2 regions of the Streptomyces sp. DS1-CR2 genome follow, and region 2 is predicted to be linked to the other one. Evidence: riboswitches for the same ligand, from Rfam matches in the RefSeq annotation. Region 2 holds a riboswitch; the other holds the start of a gene.
What was found. Region 2 has a riboswitch for cyclic di-AMP ahead of ACY0PA_RS25715 (C40 family peptidase). Riboswitches for the same ligand answer to the same signal wherever they lie in the genome.

Region 1 (7,764 bases), 4.6 Mb from region 2:
GACCAGGTGTCCGTGCCGACCCGGGCGATCTCGACGCGGAAGGTGTGGCCGTACACGGCGTCGAAGTCCACTCCGCAGCTGACGCCGGCGCCGCCGTCAGCCCCGTCCGAGCAGTTGGCGTGGGTGCTTGTCGTGCCGCTGATGAAGGAGGAGAACACCCCACGCAGGCGCTGGTGCCCGTTCGCATCCGGCCGCGGCTGCAGTCCTGCGTACCCGATGTCGCTCTGTCCGGTGAACCCGTACTGCATCGCGAAGTAGGTCCCGGATACATGGGCGGTGCCGGTGTTCACGGTGATCGGGAAGTTGAGGGATGTCAGTCCCCCACTGGGAGCCCCGCTTACCGTCCACGACAGTAGTTCGTTCCCGCCGAAGGTCTGCGCCTGTGCGCCAGGTGCCGCGATGAACGGGACGAGTGCGGCGAGGGCTGCTACCGCAATGCGTGTCAACGCTCGTTTCATCTGATGCTCCTCAAGGGGGTGTTGAAGGTGAGCAGGCCGGTGAACGTCTGGGCACCGCCCTCTCGCATGAGTGCTGCAGGCGGTAACGACTGCTCCGCGGTGTCCGCGGCACGACTGAGGTGGCTCTGTCGCCCCAGCTCCTGGGCCGACGCTCACCCCTTTTCCCGGTTCTACGCGTATTCCGGGCACTGGTGCCCCAGTGCCGACTTCTCTCCCATCGACGTGGAGCGAGGGGAAGGCCACCACCGACCAGGCATCGGCATGCACCTGACAAAATCGATCCCCGCGCAGGGTGCTGTTACTTGCCCCCGAAGGGGCATTGCGGCGCAGTGCCGCACCAGTAGGCACGTTCTTCGTTCGTCAAAACTCTGCAGCCCAATTGCCTGCGGAAGACTATGGCGCCCCAACCGAGGAGTGTCAATACATGCTCGTAAACGTGCGACTCCAAGCAGAATCAATCATTGCCGCAGGCGGTCCACCGCCGGGCAGTTGGGCCCCGCATGTCGATCACGACTTGGATGCTCTGCTGTCGCACTTCGCTGACGACGTGACGTTCCGGTCGCCGGTGGCCGCTCAACTGCTCGGCAATGACGGGGTCATTCGCGGCAAGGACGCGCTCCGCGCCTACTGGGCGGAGGGCCTGCGGCGTACCGGAAGCCGTACCACGTAGCTGCACCTCGACCAGCACGGGACGGCCAGAATCCTCAGGCTCCACCAGAATCCTCAGGCTCCAGCCGAGGAGCATGTCTAAGCGGCATGCCGGAGACCAGGATCGTCCTCACCGAGCGGGGCGACGACGGCGCCGAGAGGTCCTGAAGGAGTGGCCCGAGACGCAGCGCCGTCGGGCCCGCGCGCACGAGCTGCTTGAGCCCGAGCTCGACGTCCATTCGCCGCACCTCCCCACCCCCAGCTTTCCGCTCGGCGACGAGCCGGAGGGGACATGTACTCCGACCGCATGTGCAGACCACCAGGGCCATTCGGAGGCTCCGCTGTGGCGGCTGCCGTCAGCCGGGCCCCACGCTGGGCAAAGTGGACAAGTCACCGCGCACCAGGTGGCGACAGAGCTCTGGGAGGACCGTATGACCGCTTCGTCACCCGCCACCGACGCACCTCCGGCCCGGTACGACGACCTGCGGGCGCTGGTCTTCAACTGCACTCTCAAACGCTCGCCGGAGACGAGCAACACCCAGGGCCTGATCGACCGCAGCACCGCCATCATGGAAGCCCAGGGAGTTCACGTCGACGTCGTCCGGGCCGTCGACCACGACATCGCCACGGGCGTGTGGCCCGACATGACGGAGCACAGCTGGGAGACCGACACCTGGCCGGACCTCTACCGTCAGGTCATGGCCGCCGACATCCTCGTGCTGGCCGGCCCGATCTGGCTGGGCGACAACAGCTCCGTGACGAAGCGGGTGATCGAACGCCTCTACGCCTGTTCCAGTCTTCTCAACGACGCAGGACAGTACGCCTATTACGGCCGCGTCGGCGGCTGCCTGATCACCGGCAATGAGGACGGTGTCAAACACTGCGCGATGAATGTCCTCTACAGCCTGCAACACCTGGGTTACACCATCCCTCCCCAGGCCGACGCCGGATGGATCGGTGAGGCCGGCCCCGGCCCCTCCTACCTCGACCCGGGTTCCGGCGGCCCCGAAAACGACTTCACCAACCGCAACACCACCTTCATGACCTGGAACCTGCTGCACCTGGCCCGGGCATTGAAAGATCTCGGTGGCATCCCCGCCTACGGCAACCAGCGCACCGCCTGGGACGCCGGCTGCCGCCACGACTACGAAAACCCGGAACACCGGTAGCGGCACCCGCAGGGAAACGGACCATCCCGCCCTGGCGACGGTCAGATGCCGCGCACGCCGCGAACGCCCGCACACCCCGGCACCAGCCGCCCGCGTCCCGTCAGCCCACCGCACAACCAGAGCCGAGGAAGCGGCCCGTCCCACGGCTCACCACAACGCGGCGTTTCCTGCCGGGAAGCAGGAACGAGCCGCTCCCATAAGCGCGTTCGCGCTCGCGTCCAGCACGCCTTCGCTCGGATGTAGGGCTGAAATATCCCGCTCGCGTGACTGGCGAATCAAAGGAAAAGGCGTACACCGCGCCCTGCTCACTGCACGACCTCGGCCTTGCCGAATAGAGCACCCGCCCAGCGACAGACGACCGGACCTCACGAACTCGCGGATCATGTCGGAACAGCCTTTAGTCGCGCGCCCAGCCGAGTTCCCGCTCTGTCTGCACCGGCGCCGCAACTCCGGCATTGCCGTCATGTTCCATGCGGCCGAGTAACTGCCCCTATTCCTGCGCTTCTTCGCGGCGGACCTTCGGTTCGTGTCCGCCCTGACGCAGGTGCGTGCGGAGTTCCCGTCCCTCGTCCAGTCGACCACTGAGGCCCGGGATTAACCAGGCCTCCCACGCAGAGAGATACCTGCCCGGAAAACCGGAGTCGGCAGAGGATTTCAGCAGCCTCCTCCCGGTCCAGGCCGGGGACCTTCACTGGCATACCAGTGACGATCGGCAACTGAATCCCCATCACATGCAGACCGTCTTCTGAGCTCACGCGCATCCTGAGCCGGCAAGATCTCCGGGGGCAGCATCGGAGCCCTCACCTGTCCCGCCCCCGGGTATCCCGGGAGGCCAGCAGGCCAGCGGGCCGGCGGGCCGGCGGGAAGGGCACTCCGATGATGGAGCCCGTCGACCTCACCTCAGTCGATCCCTGAGCCAAACCGCACAAGGCCACACTCAGGCGCCATCCCGATCGGCACCCGCTCATGAACCGTGCAGCGGGGACGTCCGTCGGTCCGCGCGACCGCGCCAGCATTAATGGCGATATGCCGCATACAGTACCAAAAGCGACACGACGCTATGTCCGTCTTTGCGTGAGAAGTTGCCCTTTCGCATTATTAGCGGTGTAAGCGAAGCTCTGCCTCTATCACGAGGTATTGATGCGAAATATCGCACTCTGATACACCGTCGACCGTCATTCCAACCCGCATCGGCATTCAGTGAACCGTGTCACACGGCCGGACGCGGGCCCCGAGCTCTGCTGAACCCACTTCCCTTCTACGCAAAGCGGGTTGGGCTTTTCGATCAAAGAGAGCGGCGGGTTCTGGTCGCCCGAGGCAGGGATCTCACATTCCGTTCTCGGAATTCTGGTCTTGTTCTGTCGGCTCCTTCTCGCCTAATGTCGCCGTCAATCCGGATGGAACGCCGAATCCTGCCGCTATCCGGATTCCCTCCCATCCACTCGGTTACGCACGGCAGGAGCGGGGGACCCAGGTAAGCCGCCGATCTGGTTTCCGGAACGGCTCGGGGTGAAGTCGCATTCGCAGTGCGACCGGACATCTCCCGTCCGAACCCGACAGCTCACCTCGCAGGCGACGGAGAGGAACACGACATGCCCTCAAAGGGAAAGCACCGCCGCCCCAAGTCCATCTCGTTCACCCGGGGAATCGCCGCCGCAGGCACGGGCGCAGCTGTGCTCGCTCTCCCGGTGCTCGGCGCGACCAGCGCCGGCGCAGCGCAGGCCGCCCCGGCCGCAAAGAGCGCCGCGGCCCCCACGACGTACGTCGTCGCCGCGGGCGACTCCCTCGTCAAGATCGCCCGAGAGCACTCTCTGAGCGGCGGCTGGAAGAAGCTGTACCAGGACAACCGAGCCGCCCTCGGTGACAACCCGGGGCTGATCCACCCCGGTGTCAAGCTCACGCTCGGCAAGAAGAGCCCGGCCAAGCCCGCAGCCACCAGGGCGTCCGCCGAGCGGGCCGACCGCTCCGAGAACCGGACCACGCTCGCCGCCGCCCCGGCGAAGAAGTCCTACACGAACGACCTCGACGGCTGGATCAAGGAGTCGCTCGACATCATGGCCAAGCACAACATTCCCGGCTCCTACGAGGGCATCCACCGCAACATCATGCGCGAGTCCTCCGGCAACCCGCTGGCCATCAACAACTGGGACTCCAACGCTGTCGCAGGAACCCCGTCCAAGGGGCTCCTGCAGGTCATCGACCCCACGTTCACCGCGTACCACGTGCCCGGCACGTCGATGAACAGCTACGACCCGGTCGCCAACATCACCGCCGCCTGCAACTACGCGGCCGACAAGTACGGCTCGATCGACAACGTGAACGGCGCGTACTGACAGCCGGTTCCACCATGAGGCTCGCAGTCGTCGCAGGCAGACCACGCTTGCGCGCTTGCGTGCCTTACAAGGAGGACCTCCTGGGCCCGAACGGAAGCCCGACGACTGCCAGTTGAAGCGCATCGATGATGCCATGGCCCTGAAGTCCCGTAAGCATGAAGGGACTTCAGGGCCATTTTGCGTCCTGTCCAACCCCTTGCGCGCCATCACCCCGGTGCATATCCTCCCCGCGAATCGAAGCGCTTCGACATCACGGAGAGAGACAGCATGGCAGACCCACACCCGGTCATCCCCGGGTTCCACCCGGACCCCAGCGTCTGCCGCGTCGGCGACGACTACTACCTCGCGTGCTCGAGCTTCGAGTACGTCCCCGGGGTGCCGCTCTTCCACAGTCGCGACCTGGTGCACTGGCGGCAGATCGGCAACGTCCTCGACCGGCCCGGCCAGTTGCGGCTGCCCTGGGACACACCCTCCTCCGCCGGGATCTACGCGCCGACACTGCGCCACCACGACGGCCGCTTCTGGCTGGTCGTCACCAATGTGAGCCTGGGCGGCGGCAATCTGCTCGTCTCCGCGACCGACCCGGCGGGCCGCTGGTCGGACCCGGTCCCGCTGCCCGGCGTACCGGGCATCGATCCGGATCTCGCCTGGGACGAGGACGGCGCGTGCTGGGTCACGGTCGCCGGGATCTCCCAGGTCCGTATCGACCCGTACACCGGCGAGACGTTCGGCGAGCCGCGCCCGCTGTGGTCCGGCACACCGGGCGCCAAGGCCCCGGAGGCGCCGCACCTGTACCACGTAGGTGACTACTGGTACCTGCTGATCGCCGAGGGCGGCACCGAGCGCGGGCATGCCGTCTCCGTGGCCCGCGGCCCCGCGCCCACCGGCCCCTTCGAACCTTGTCCGGCCAATCCGGTCCTGACCCACCGCAGCACCGACGAACCCGTCCAGAACACCGGGCACGCCGATCTGGTGCAGGCAGCCGACGGCACGTGGTGGATGGTGTTCCTCGGGGTGCGGCCGCGCGGCGGCACCCCCGGCTGGCACGTGCTCGGCCGCGAGACCTTCCTCGCGCCGGTGACCTGGGAAAACGGCTGGCCGGTCGTCGGCCCGCCCGCGACGGCCGGGCCCGCGCCCGCCTCCGCCGAACCCTTCACGGACGACTTCGACGACGCCGAACTGCAGCCCTCATGGATCTCACTCCGCCACCGCTCCCCGCGGCACTGCACCACGAAGGAACGGCCGGGCCGCCTGACACTGCACGCCCTCGGGGGCGGCCCCGACGCCGCCGACGTCACCTTCGTCGGCCACCGGCAGCAGCACCTCTCCTGCCGCGTCCGCGCCCACCTCGACCCGGCGGACGGCACCGGCGGCTCGCGGTCCGGCTCGACGAGCGGCACCACTACGAGATCGAGGCCGACGCCGCAGAAGTACGGGTGATCGCCCGTGTCGGACCGCTGCGCACCGTGGTGGCCTCCACGTCCCGGGCGACGGCCGAAGGGCCGCTCGTGCTCGGCGTCGACGTGACCCCCACGGACAGCCCGCGCGACGCGCGCACCGGCCCGGACACGCTCGCGTTCGGCGTCGAGGAGCCGGACGGCACGTTCACCGCCCTCGCGGCCCTCGACGGCCGCTACCTGTCGACCGAGGTGGCCGGCGGGTTCACCGGCCGCGTCATCGGCCTGTACGCCGCGACCGGTACCGCCCACTTCGACTGGTTCCGCTACGAGCCGCTCACCATCTGAACCCGACCGCTGACCGAGACCACAGCACTCAACCACCGAACTCAGCCACGGAAAGGGACCTGTATGAGACAAGCACGGAGCCGCCGACGCCGCGTCGGATGGATGGCGGGCCTCTTCCTGGCCTTACTCGCCACCGTCGGCACCGCCCAGACCGGGGCCGTGGCGGCCGCCCGCCCCGCTCCTGCCGCAACCGCCTCCGCCATGGACACCGTCGCCGCCATGCAGCCCAGTTGGAACCTGGGCAACACCCTCGACGCCATCCCCGATGAGACGTCCTGGGGCAACCCGCCGGTCACTCATCCGGGGTGCCGTGGCGGATCGACGTGACGACGTACGACCCGCCGGTCCTCGCGGGCGCGACGGGGACGACCAGCTCCTTCGCGGCCCCCGCCCGGTTCCGGGGCGACTCCCTGGCGACCATGGAGGCCACATACGCCGACGGCACCAACGCGGGTCCGGCCGACTGGACTTCGTACGAGCAGTTCGGCACGGCGTTCGCCCCGGACTACGACGGCGGAACGCTCAGGCTCACCGCCGAATTCCTGAACTCCCTCAAGGACGGTGTGCCGGTGGCTCTCACCTTCCATTTCTGGAGCGGCGCCACCGTCACGTACCAGGTGACGCGGTCAGGAGACGCGGTGACGAGCACCGCCGTCTCCTGACCATGCACGCCGGGGAGGCTACAACTCCCTTACTTCGTACGGGAGTTCCGTTCCAGTCGCCTCCACCGTGACCGCCCCGTCGTCCGCGTCCCGGCGCACCCGGTACGCGGCGGCGGGGCTCCCGTCGTGGTCCGGCACCGTCACGGTCACATCCAGCACGCCCGGCGCGACGAGCAGGGTGACGCCGTCGGTCCAGTCGCCGTCGGGGCGCCGGTCGTCCGCGCCGAGCGGCACGACCGCGCCGGGACGGACGAACAGGGGCAGGCTGTCGAAGCCGTGGGTCTCGCGCAGCCAGCGCCCGCCCTCGACCCGCTCCCCTGTCACCAGCCGTGTCCAGGTGCCCTCGGGCAGATAGAACTCGACGTCGCCGTCCGCCGAGAACACCGGCGCGACGAGCAGGTCGGGGCCGAGCATGTACTGGCGGTCAAGGACCCGGCACGTGGGGTCGTCCGGGAAGTCGAGGAGCATCGGACGCATCACGGGGACGCCCGTGCGGTGCGCCTCGACCGCCGCCCCGTACAGGTACGGCATGAGGCGGTGCTTGAGCAGGGTGAACCTGCGTGCCACGTCCACCGCTTCCTCGCCGAATGCCCACGGCACCCGGTACGAGACATTGCCGTGCAGGCGGCTGTGCGAAGAGAGCAGGCCGAAGGCGAGCCAGCGCTTGAAGACGGCCGGGTCGGGGGTGCCTTCGAAGCCGCCGATGTCGTGCGACCAGAAGCCGAAGCCCGACAGGGACAGGGAGAGGC
Region 2 (7,764 bases):
AAGCGATGGTGAATGCCGCCAAGTACGGTGGCGAGGGCGGTGCGGTCCAGGTCTACGCCGAGGTCGAGGAGGAGACGGTGTTCGTGTCCGTACGCGACCGGGGCCCTGGTTTCGACCTCGACTCGATTCCCGCGGACCGGATGGGCGTACGAGAATCGATCATCGGCCGGATGGAGCGCAACGGCGGCACGGCGCGGCTGCGCGCGGTGCCGGACGGCGGCACGGAGGTCGAACTGACCATGAAGAGGGCGGAGAAGACCCCATGAGTGACGAGCAGGTCAAGCCGGACGCGACCGCGGCGGGCGAGCCGGAGACGGAGCCGGTCGGCCGTCACGCACGCGTGGTCCTTGTCGACGACCACCGGATGTTCCGCACCGGCGTCCAGGCGGAGATCGGCCGCACGGAGACGACGGGCGTCGAGGTGGTCGGCGAGGCCGCGGACGTGGACCAGGCGGTCACGGTCATCACGGCCACGCGCCCCGAGGTCGTCCTCCTCGACGTGCACCTTCCCGGTGGCGGCGGCGTCGAAGTCCTGCGCCGCTGCGCCCCGTTGATGGCGGCGGCCGACAACCCGGTCCGCTTCCTGGCCCTTTCCGTGTCGGACGCCGCGGAGGACGTCATCGGCGTCATCCGCGGTGGCGCCCGCGGGTACGTCACCAAGACGATCACCGGCACGGACCTGGTCGACTCGATCTTCCGCGTCCAGGACGGCGACGCGGTCTTCTCGCCGCGTCTGGCGGGCTTCGTCCTCGACGCGTTCGCGTCCACGGACGCCCCGCCGGTCGACGAGGACCTCGACCGCCTCACGCAGCGCGAGCGCGAGGTCCTGCGCCTCATCGCCCGCGGCTACGCGTACAAGGAGATCGCCAAGCAGCTGTTCATCTCCGTCAAGACGGTCGAGTCCCATGTGTCGGCGGTCCTCAGAAAGCTCCAGCTGTCGAACCGCCACGAGCTGACGCGGTGGGCTACGGCGCGGCGCTTGGTGTGACGGGCGGTGACGACGCGTCTTCCGCAGTCCGCGCTGAGCAGCGGCACCATATTCCACCTCGTCGTTCTCGCGGCCGACGCGGCCGAATGGGGTGATCCGCTGGAGTGGCAGGTGCTGCGCTACCAGCGCATTCAGGGCCGCGGCCGGCTGCGGCGGTGCCACTCTTCTTGCCGACGAGGTGGCGAGTACTACCGCGACCGCGGTCGCGGTGAGGGCCACAGCACGCGCCCCGCCCGGGACAGTCCACAGCGCCGCGCGAGCTCGCTGTCAGAGGTGCGCGCCGCCCCGCGCCGGCGCCGGACTCAGCCTCCGCACCACCCAGCGGTAGTGGCCCAGCGCCTTCTTCGCGCCGATGAGACCCGTGAGCCAGAGAATCACGCCCGCGCCCATGCCGAAGGCGACATCCACGTAGGTGTCCCGCCCCGGCTCGGCGTACGCGGCAGCGCTGAGGGATGCCCATAGGCCGAGCGCGCACACCACGAGGGACGACAGGCACCAGGTGAGGCTGGTGCCTGGGGAGCGCAGCCGGGCGTCGGTCGCCGGATGGGTGTCCAACGCGAGCCAGGCGTCTGTGAGTTCGCGTATCTTCCGGTCGCGGCGCAGGCCGAGGACGACGCCGATGACCGCGGGGACGAGGGCCGCCAGGCCGAGGATCGCGAAGACGGGGCCCATGACGAAGACCAGGGGATCCTTGTCCTCGAACAGCTGGTTCACCAGGGACAGCAGGGCCCAGCCGAGCAGCGCGCCCGCCCCGCACAGCCACAGCAGCAGGAGCCGGTGCACCCCGAGGTGCGACCTGCGCAGCTCGTCGAGGGCCATGCCGCGGTCGGTGAGCAGCGTCTGGTGGTCCGGCCACGTACGGAGATGGGCAGGGGGCGCAGGCGGCGGCAGCGCACGGCTAGGCATGAGCCTGACATTACCGGCAGCATCGCACCGGCTCACGCCACCCGCGTAGCCCCCGCGAACGGTATCTCGTCGATCGGGGCGATGCGGACCGGGGCGCTCGGGTTCGGGGCGTGGATCATCTTGCCGTCGCCGATGTAGAGACCGACGTGGCTGATGCCCGAGTAGAAGAACACCAGGTCGCCCGGCTGCAGTTGGGAGCGTGGGATGCGAGGGCCCGCGTTGATCTGGGAGTACGTGGTGCGCGGCAGGGAGATGCCCGCCGAGCGGTACGCGGCCTGGGTGAGGCCGGAGCAGTCGAAGGCGTTCGGGCCCGTGGCGCCCCACACATAGGGGCTGCCGAGGGCGCTGTAGGCGTAGGCGATGGCCGCCGCCGTGCGGGAGTCCGGGGCCTTGGGCAGGGCGCCGGACGGCACCTCGCGGGAGGAGTCCGAGCGGGAGGCGCGGCCGGCCGCGCCGCTGTCGCCGGCGCCTGCCCCGACGCCGGTGCGCTCGGCCGCAGGCAACTGGCCGAGCAGACGCTTCGCCTCGGCCAGCTTCCCGGTGACCGTCTTCTTCTGCTTCTTCAGCTCGCCCTGCCGCTTGCGCAGCTCGGCGAGCCGGCCGTCGGCCTCGGAGCGCAGCTGGTCGATCTGCCGGAGTTCGCGCTGCACGCGCCCGACCGCGGAGGCCTGCCGGGTGCCGAGCCGGTCGGCGAGCGCCGCGTTGTCGAGGTACCGGGCGGGGTCGGAGGACAGGACGAGCTGGACCGCCGGGTCGAGGGCGCCGGTGCGGTACTGCGCGGCGGCGGCCGAACCGAGCGCCTCGCGCTGGGTGTTGAGCCGGTCCGTCCTGCGGGCCGCCTCGTCCCGCAGGGAGCCGAGCTTCTTCTCGGCCTTGTCCGCCTTCTCCTTGGCGCCGTTGTACTTCTCGGTGGCCTTCTCGGCCTGCTGGTAGAGCTGGTCGACCTTCGCCTTCACCTGGCTCGGGGTGAGCCGGGGATCCGCGTGCGCCGCGCCGTCCAGGGCGGTGGCGGTCGCCGCGGAGGCGAGAGCGAGGGTCGCCGCGGTGCGGGCCGTGGGGCCGGTGAGCGAGCGCTGTCGGGGCTTGCGGTGCGCTGCCGACACGAGGGGCACGTCCTTCCGGTACGTACTGCTTACGCGTCCGGCGGCGGCCCGCACAGGGGAAGCGGGCCGCCGCCGGACCTTTCTCGGCGGTAGGTGCCCGACTGCGCCCGTGAGCGGGGCGGGGGTGGGAAGCCGGTCACCTGAGGAAGGACGCTAAACCTGGCCGTCACGGGTTGGTGATGGATTGTCCGCAACTGGTCCTTGTGTTCTGGGTGTGACCGTATGTGACCGGCGCGGGACCGGTGCGGGCCGGTTCAAGGAGGCAGTGAGGCCCCGGCTAGGCTCGCCGGTCATGGACGTACTCATCCACCTCTTCGTCGGCCTGCACATCATCGGCATCGCCTCGCTCCTCGGTGGGTTCCTCACCCAGATGAAGGCGATGGGCAAGGGAACGGCCCGGTTCGTCCCGGCGATGCTGCACGGCGCGCTGACCATGCTGGTCACGGGTGTCGTCCTGGTGGGCCTGAACCAGGCGGACGACAACACCGTCAACAACATCAAGATCGGCGTGAAGCTCGCGCTGCTGATCGTGATCCTCGGCCTCGTGTACGTGAAGCGGGACGACGAGAAGGTGGACAAGGGGCTGTTCGGCCTCGTCGGCCTCCTGACCACCGCGAACATCTTCATCGCGGTCCTCTGGACCTGAGCCGTCACGGTCGTCCAGATCTGAGTCAGGCGGGTGTTCGGGACCTGAACGTCCCGAACAGGGTGGCGAGCCACGCGGCCACCGCGATCCACACCAGTACTTGCCCCGGCCCCTTGAGCCAGGGCACATCGGCGGCGGCGCTCACGGACAGTGCCGCCGCCGCCGTCATTCCCATCGGGAAGACCGTCGACCAGCGCCGCACGTCGTAACGTGGCCTGGACCACCGCACCTCCGCCAGCGCCAGCACGATGTACCAGGTCACATCGAGCGCGAGCAGCAGGAAGCTCATGGTGCGCAGGACGTCTGTGTCGTCCCTGTTCCACAGACCCGTCGCGACGAGCTTCGACGCGGCGAGTGCGGAGATGGCGAGCGCGCCGCCCGCGACCCAGTGGTCCCCGGCGCCGGAGGCCACCTCGCGCAGGTCGAAGTGGAGCAGCGCGAAGCAGTACAGGATGATCCCGCCCCAGAAGAGCACCATCCCGGTGAACGCGAGCCAGTGCGCGCCGACCGCGGGCGCGAGCGTCGCCGCCAGGACGACGAGGCCCTGCGTCGCGACACAGCCGAGGAACACGGCCCCCGGCATCCGCGGCTTCCAGTGCCGTGCGACGTTGATCAGGAGCACCGGCCAGACGAGCGCGGACAAGGCGAGGAGCGCCTCGGCCAGGGTCTGCCAGCCGAACATGGAGATCCGGGTGCCGAGGACGGCCGTCGCCGCGACCGCGGTGAGCGCGGCCGGGGTGTCCGCTTCGGATTCCCAGCGGTCGCGCTCCCGCACCAGTCGTTTCGCGAAGTCCGCCGCGAGGACGAGCCAGAGGGCGGCGGCGAGCACCAGCATGATGCCGCTCAGCACCGAGTAACCGGTCAGTCGCAGGCCGACCGAGATGATGCCGGTGGCCATGACGGCGGCGCCGGCGGCCGGCGGGAGCTGGGACCACGTGGGTCCGGGACGTGGGGTTGCGTTCGGGCCGCGCACCGCCCGAACGTAACCCCACGAAGGCGGTCAGGCCGGGCGCACCACGCTGTGGATCGGCATGTAGTAGATCGACTCGACGCGGACGTTCGCGCCCGGCTTCGGCGCGTGGATCATCTTGCCGTCGCCTATGTAGATGCCGACGTGGCTGATGTCGTCGTAGAAGAAAACCAGGTCACCGGGCTGGGCGTTGGCCGTGGTGACGGTCGTGCCGACCTTGACCTGGTCCCAGGTCGTGCGCGGCAGCGTGATGCCGGCCGCCTTCCACGCGGCCTGCGTGAGGCCCGAGCAGTCGTACGAGTCCGGGCCCGTGGCGCCCCACACGTACGGCTTGCCCATCTGTGACTCGGCGAAGTCGATGACCTTCGCGGCCTTGGTGGCGTAACCGCCGCTGGTGCCCCCGGAGCCCGTACCCGTACCCGAACCGGTGCCGGTGCCCGGGTTCTCCTGCTGGCGCGCCTCCTCGGCCGCCTTGCGCTTGGCCTCCGCCTCGGCCTGCTGACGAGCCAGCTCCTCCGCCTTCTTCCTGGCGGCCTCCTGCTTCTTCTTCTCGATCGCCGCGAGCCGCGCCTTCTCCTCGGCGGTCAGCTTCGACAGGAGTTCGCGGGCGTCACCGAGCTTCTGCTGGACGTCCCTCTTCGTGCTCTTGAGCGTGGCCTGCGAAGTGGTCAGCGTCTCCAGGCTCTTGGCCGCCTCCGTGCGCTTCTTCGTGGTGGCGGCCTGCTCGGTCTGGTAGTCGTCGACGGCCTTCTTCTGGCGGCTCGTGAGCCGGCTCATCAGCTGGTCCTGGTCGAAGTAGTCCTGCGCGTCGTCGGCGAGGAGCAGCGTCGCGGTGTCGGAGACGGCGCCCGTGCGGTACTGGGCCGCGGCGAAGGTGCCGAGCTCCTGGCGGGCCTTGTTGAGCTTCTCGGTGCGCTGCGCGACGTCGTCGAGCAGGTCGCCGACGCGCTTCTGCTGCTTGGTGGTGCGCTCCTTGGCCGCGTTGTACTTCTCCGTGGCCACGCCCGCCTGGTGGTAGAGGGTGTCGACCTTCTTCTGGACCTCTTCCAGGCTCGGCTTCGGCGGCGCGGAGGGGGCGGCGTTCGCGGTCTGCGAGAGCAGGGCGATGGAGGTGAGGGCCGCCGTGGTGATGCCGACGACGGGGGCCGTGCGGGGGCCGGCTGTTCTGGTGCGCGGCTTGCGGTGCGACGCCAAGGGTCGCGTCTCCTTCCCATGACCGCCTACCGGGTTAGCTGTCGGGTTCGGGCGGAGATTCGGAAGGCTGCCCTACGGCCGTGCCCTGACGGGTCGTCGGCCGATTCACCCCAAAGGTCGTGGGTCCCCGGTTCCATGCCTCTCGGCGTACTGAACTCAGCGGGGGCGACCCGCTCGCGGCGCGGTTGCCGGCGGGGGGACGGGCGGCCCGCGGAGCACGGTAGCCAACTCGTGTGGCTGCTGTGAAGGTTGATGTTCGATATGCCCGATACATTTTCGTGACCTTCGGCAATCTTGTTCGCGACCTCCGGTAATCCTCACTGGGGGTAATTACTGCGCTACAAGAGGTGGCTGGGGCCGCGAAGTCGGGGGAAGTTTCCGGGACGGCCGTGGGTGTCAGTGGGGCGGCCTAGACTCGTAGAGCGATGAGCAGCCTCTTTGACGACAGCTTCCTGGCGGACCTCACGGCTTCGAAGGCCAGTGAGGAGCATGCCCCGCCGCCGCCCGAGGACGACACGGCTCCGGAGCACGTTCCGGACGACCTGTTCGACGGGAAGTTCGACGTGCCCCCGGCCAGGGACGAGTACTACCGGGACGGCGCCCCACGCCCGGCGCTCGACCCGGCGGCGCTCCTCGACGGGCTGAACGAGAACCAGAAGGCGGCCGTCGTCCACGGCGGCTCCCCGCTGCTCATCGTGGCGGGCGCGGGGTCCGGCAAGACCCGTGTGCTCACGCACCGCATCGCGTACCTCCTCGGCGAGCGCGGTGTGCACCCCGGCCAGATCCTCGCGATCACGTTCACGAACAAGGCCGCGGGCGAGATGAAGGAGCGCGTCGAGTCCCTCGTCGGCCCGCGGGCGAACGCGATGTGGGTGTCGACGTTCCACAGCGCCTGCGTCCGCATCCTGCGCCGCGAGTCGAAGAAGCTCGGCTTCACGTCGTCGTTCTCGATCTACGACGCCGCCGACTCCAAGCGACTCATGGCCCTGGTCTGCCGTGACCTCGACCTGGACCCGAAGAAGTTCCCGCCGAAGTCCTTCAGCGCCAAGATCTCGAACCTGAAGAACGAGCTGATCGACGAGGAGGACTTCGCAGCTCAGGCCGCCGACGGCTTCGAGAAGACCCTCGCCCAGGCCTACGCGATGTACCAGTCCCGCCTCCGCGAGGCGAACGCTCTGGACTTCGACGACCTGATCATGACGACGGTGCATCTCCTGCGCGCCTTCCCGGACGTCGCCGAGCACTACCGCCGCCGCTTCCGCCACGTCCTGGTCGACGAGTACCAGGACACGAACCACGCGCAGTACGCGCTGGTCAGGGAGCTGGTGGGGTCGGCCGACAGCGGCCGCGGGGAGGACGAGCCGCCTCGCGCGGACGACCTCCCGCCGGCCGAGCTGTGCGTCGTGGGTGACGCCGATCAGTCGATCTACGCGTTCCGCGGAGCCACCATCCGGAACATCCTCCAGTTCGAGGAGGACTACCCCGACGCGACAACGATCCTGCTGGAGCAGAACTACCGCTCGACGCAGACCATCCTCTCCGCGGCCAACGCGGTCATCGAGCGCAACGAATCCCGCCGCCCCAAGAACCTGTGGACGAATGCGGGCGCGGGCGCGCAGATCACCGGCTACGTCGCGGACACCGAGCACGACGAGGCGCAGTTCGTCGCCGACGAGATCGACCGGCTCACGGACGCGCGCGACGCGAAGGCCGGCGACGTCGCCATCTTCTACCGGACGAACGCGCAGTCCCGTGTCTTCGAAGAGATCTTCATCCGCGTCGGCCTGCCCTACAAGGTCGTCGGCGGAGTCCGCTTCTACGAGCGCAAGGAGGTCAGGGACGTCCTGGCCTATCTGCGGGTGCTCGCCAACCCCGAGGACTCCGTCCCCCTGCGCCGCATTCTCAATGTGCCCAAGCGCGGCATCGGCGACCGTGCCGAAGCGATGATCGACGCGCT

Region 1: linked by a shared signal. The riboswitch ahead of ACY0PA_RS03705 (transglycosylase SLT domain-containing protein) and the one ahead of ACY0PA_RS25715 (C40 family peptidase) in region 2 are both predicted to bind cyclic di-AMP.

What each region holds. Positions count from the first base shown of each region.
Region 1 is NZ_CM147085.1:743,946-751,709, forward strand. Features, by position in the region: gene ACY0PA_RS03690 (hypothetical protein) at 1-458, opposite strand, end outside; gene ACY0PA_RS03695 (nuclear transport factor 2 family protein) at 883-1,128, shown strand; gene ACY0PA_RS03700 (flavodoxin family protein) at 1,538-2,275, shown strand; cyclic di-AMP (ydaO/yuaA leader) riboswitch at 3,709-3,865, shown strand; gene ACY0PA_RS03705 (transglycosylase SLT domain-containing protein) at 3,868-4,608, shown strand; partial or broken gene ACY0PA_RS03710 (glycoside hydrolase family 43 protein) at 4,876-6,353, shown strand; gene ACY0PA_RS03715 (hypothetical protein) at 6,417-6,680, shown strand; gene ACY0PA_RS03720 (hypothetical protein) at 6,677-7,015, shown strand; gene yicI (alpha-xylosidase) at 7,034-7,764, opposite strand, start outside.
Region 2 is NZ_CM147085.1:5,335,451-5,343,214, forward strand. Features, by position in the region: gene ACY0PA_RS25685 (ATP-binding protein) at 1-266, shown strand, start outside; gene ACY0PA_RS25690 (LuxR C-terminal-related transcriptional regulator) at 263-988, shown strand; gene ACY0PA_RS25695 (hypothetical protein) at 1,256-1,894, opposite strand; gene ACY0PA_RS25700 (C40 family peptidase) at 1,927-2,997, opposite strand; gene ACY0PA_RS25705 (hypothetical protein) at 3,290-3,643, shown strand; gene ACY0PA_RS25710 (tellurite resistance/C4-dicarboxylate transporter family protein) at 3,669-4,616, opposite strand; gene ACY0PA_RS25715 (C40 family peptidase) at 4,644-5,807, opposite strand; cyclic di-AMP (ydaO/yuaA leader) riboswitch at 5,816-5,965, opposite strand; gene pcrA (DNA helicase PcrA) at 6,233-7,764, shown strand, end outside.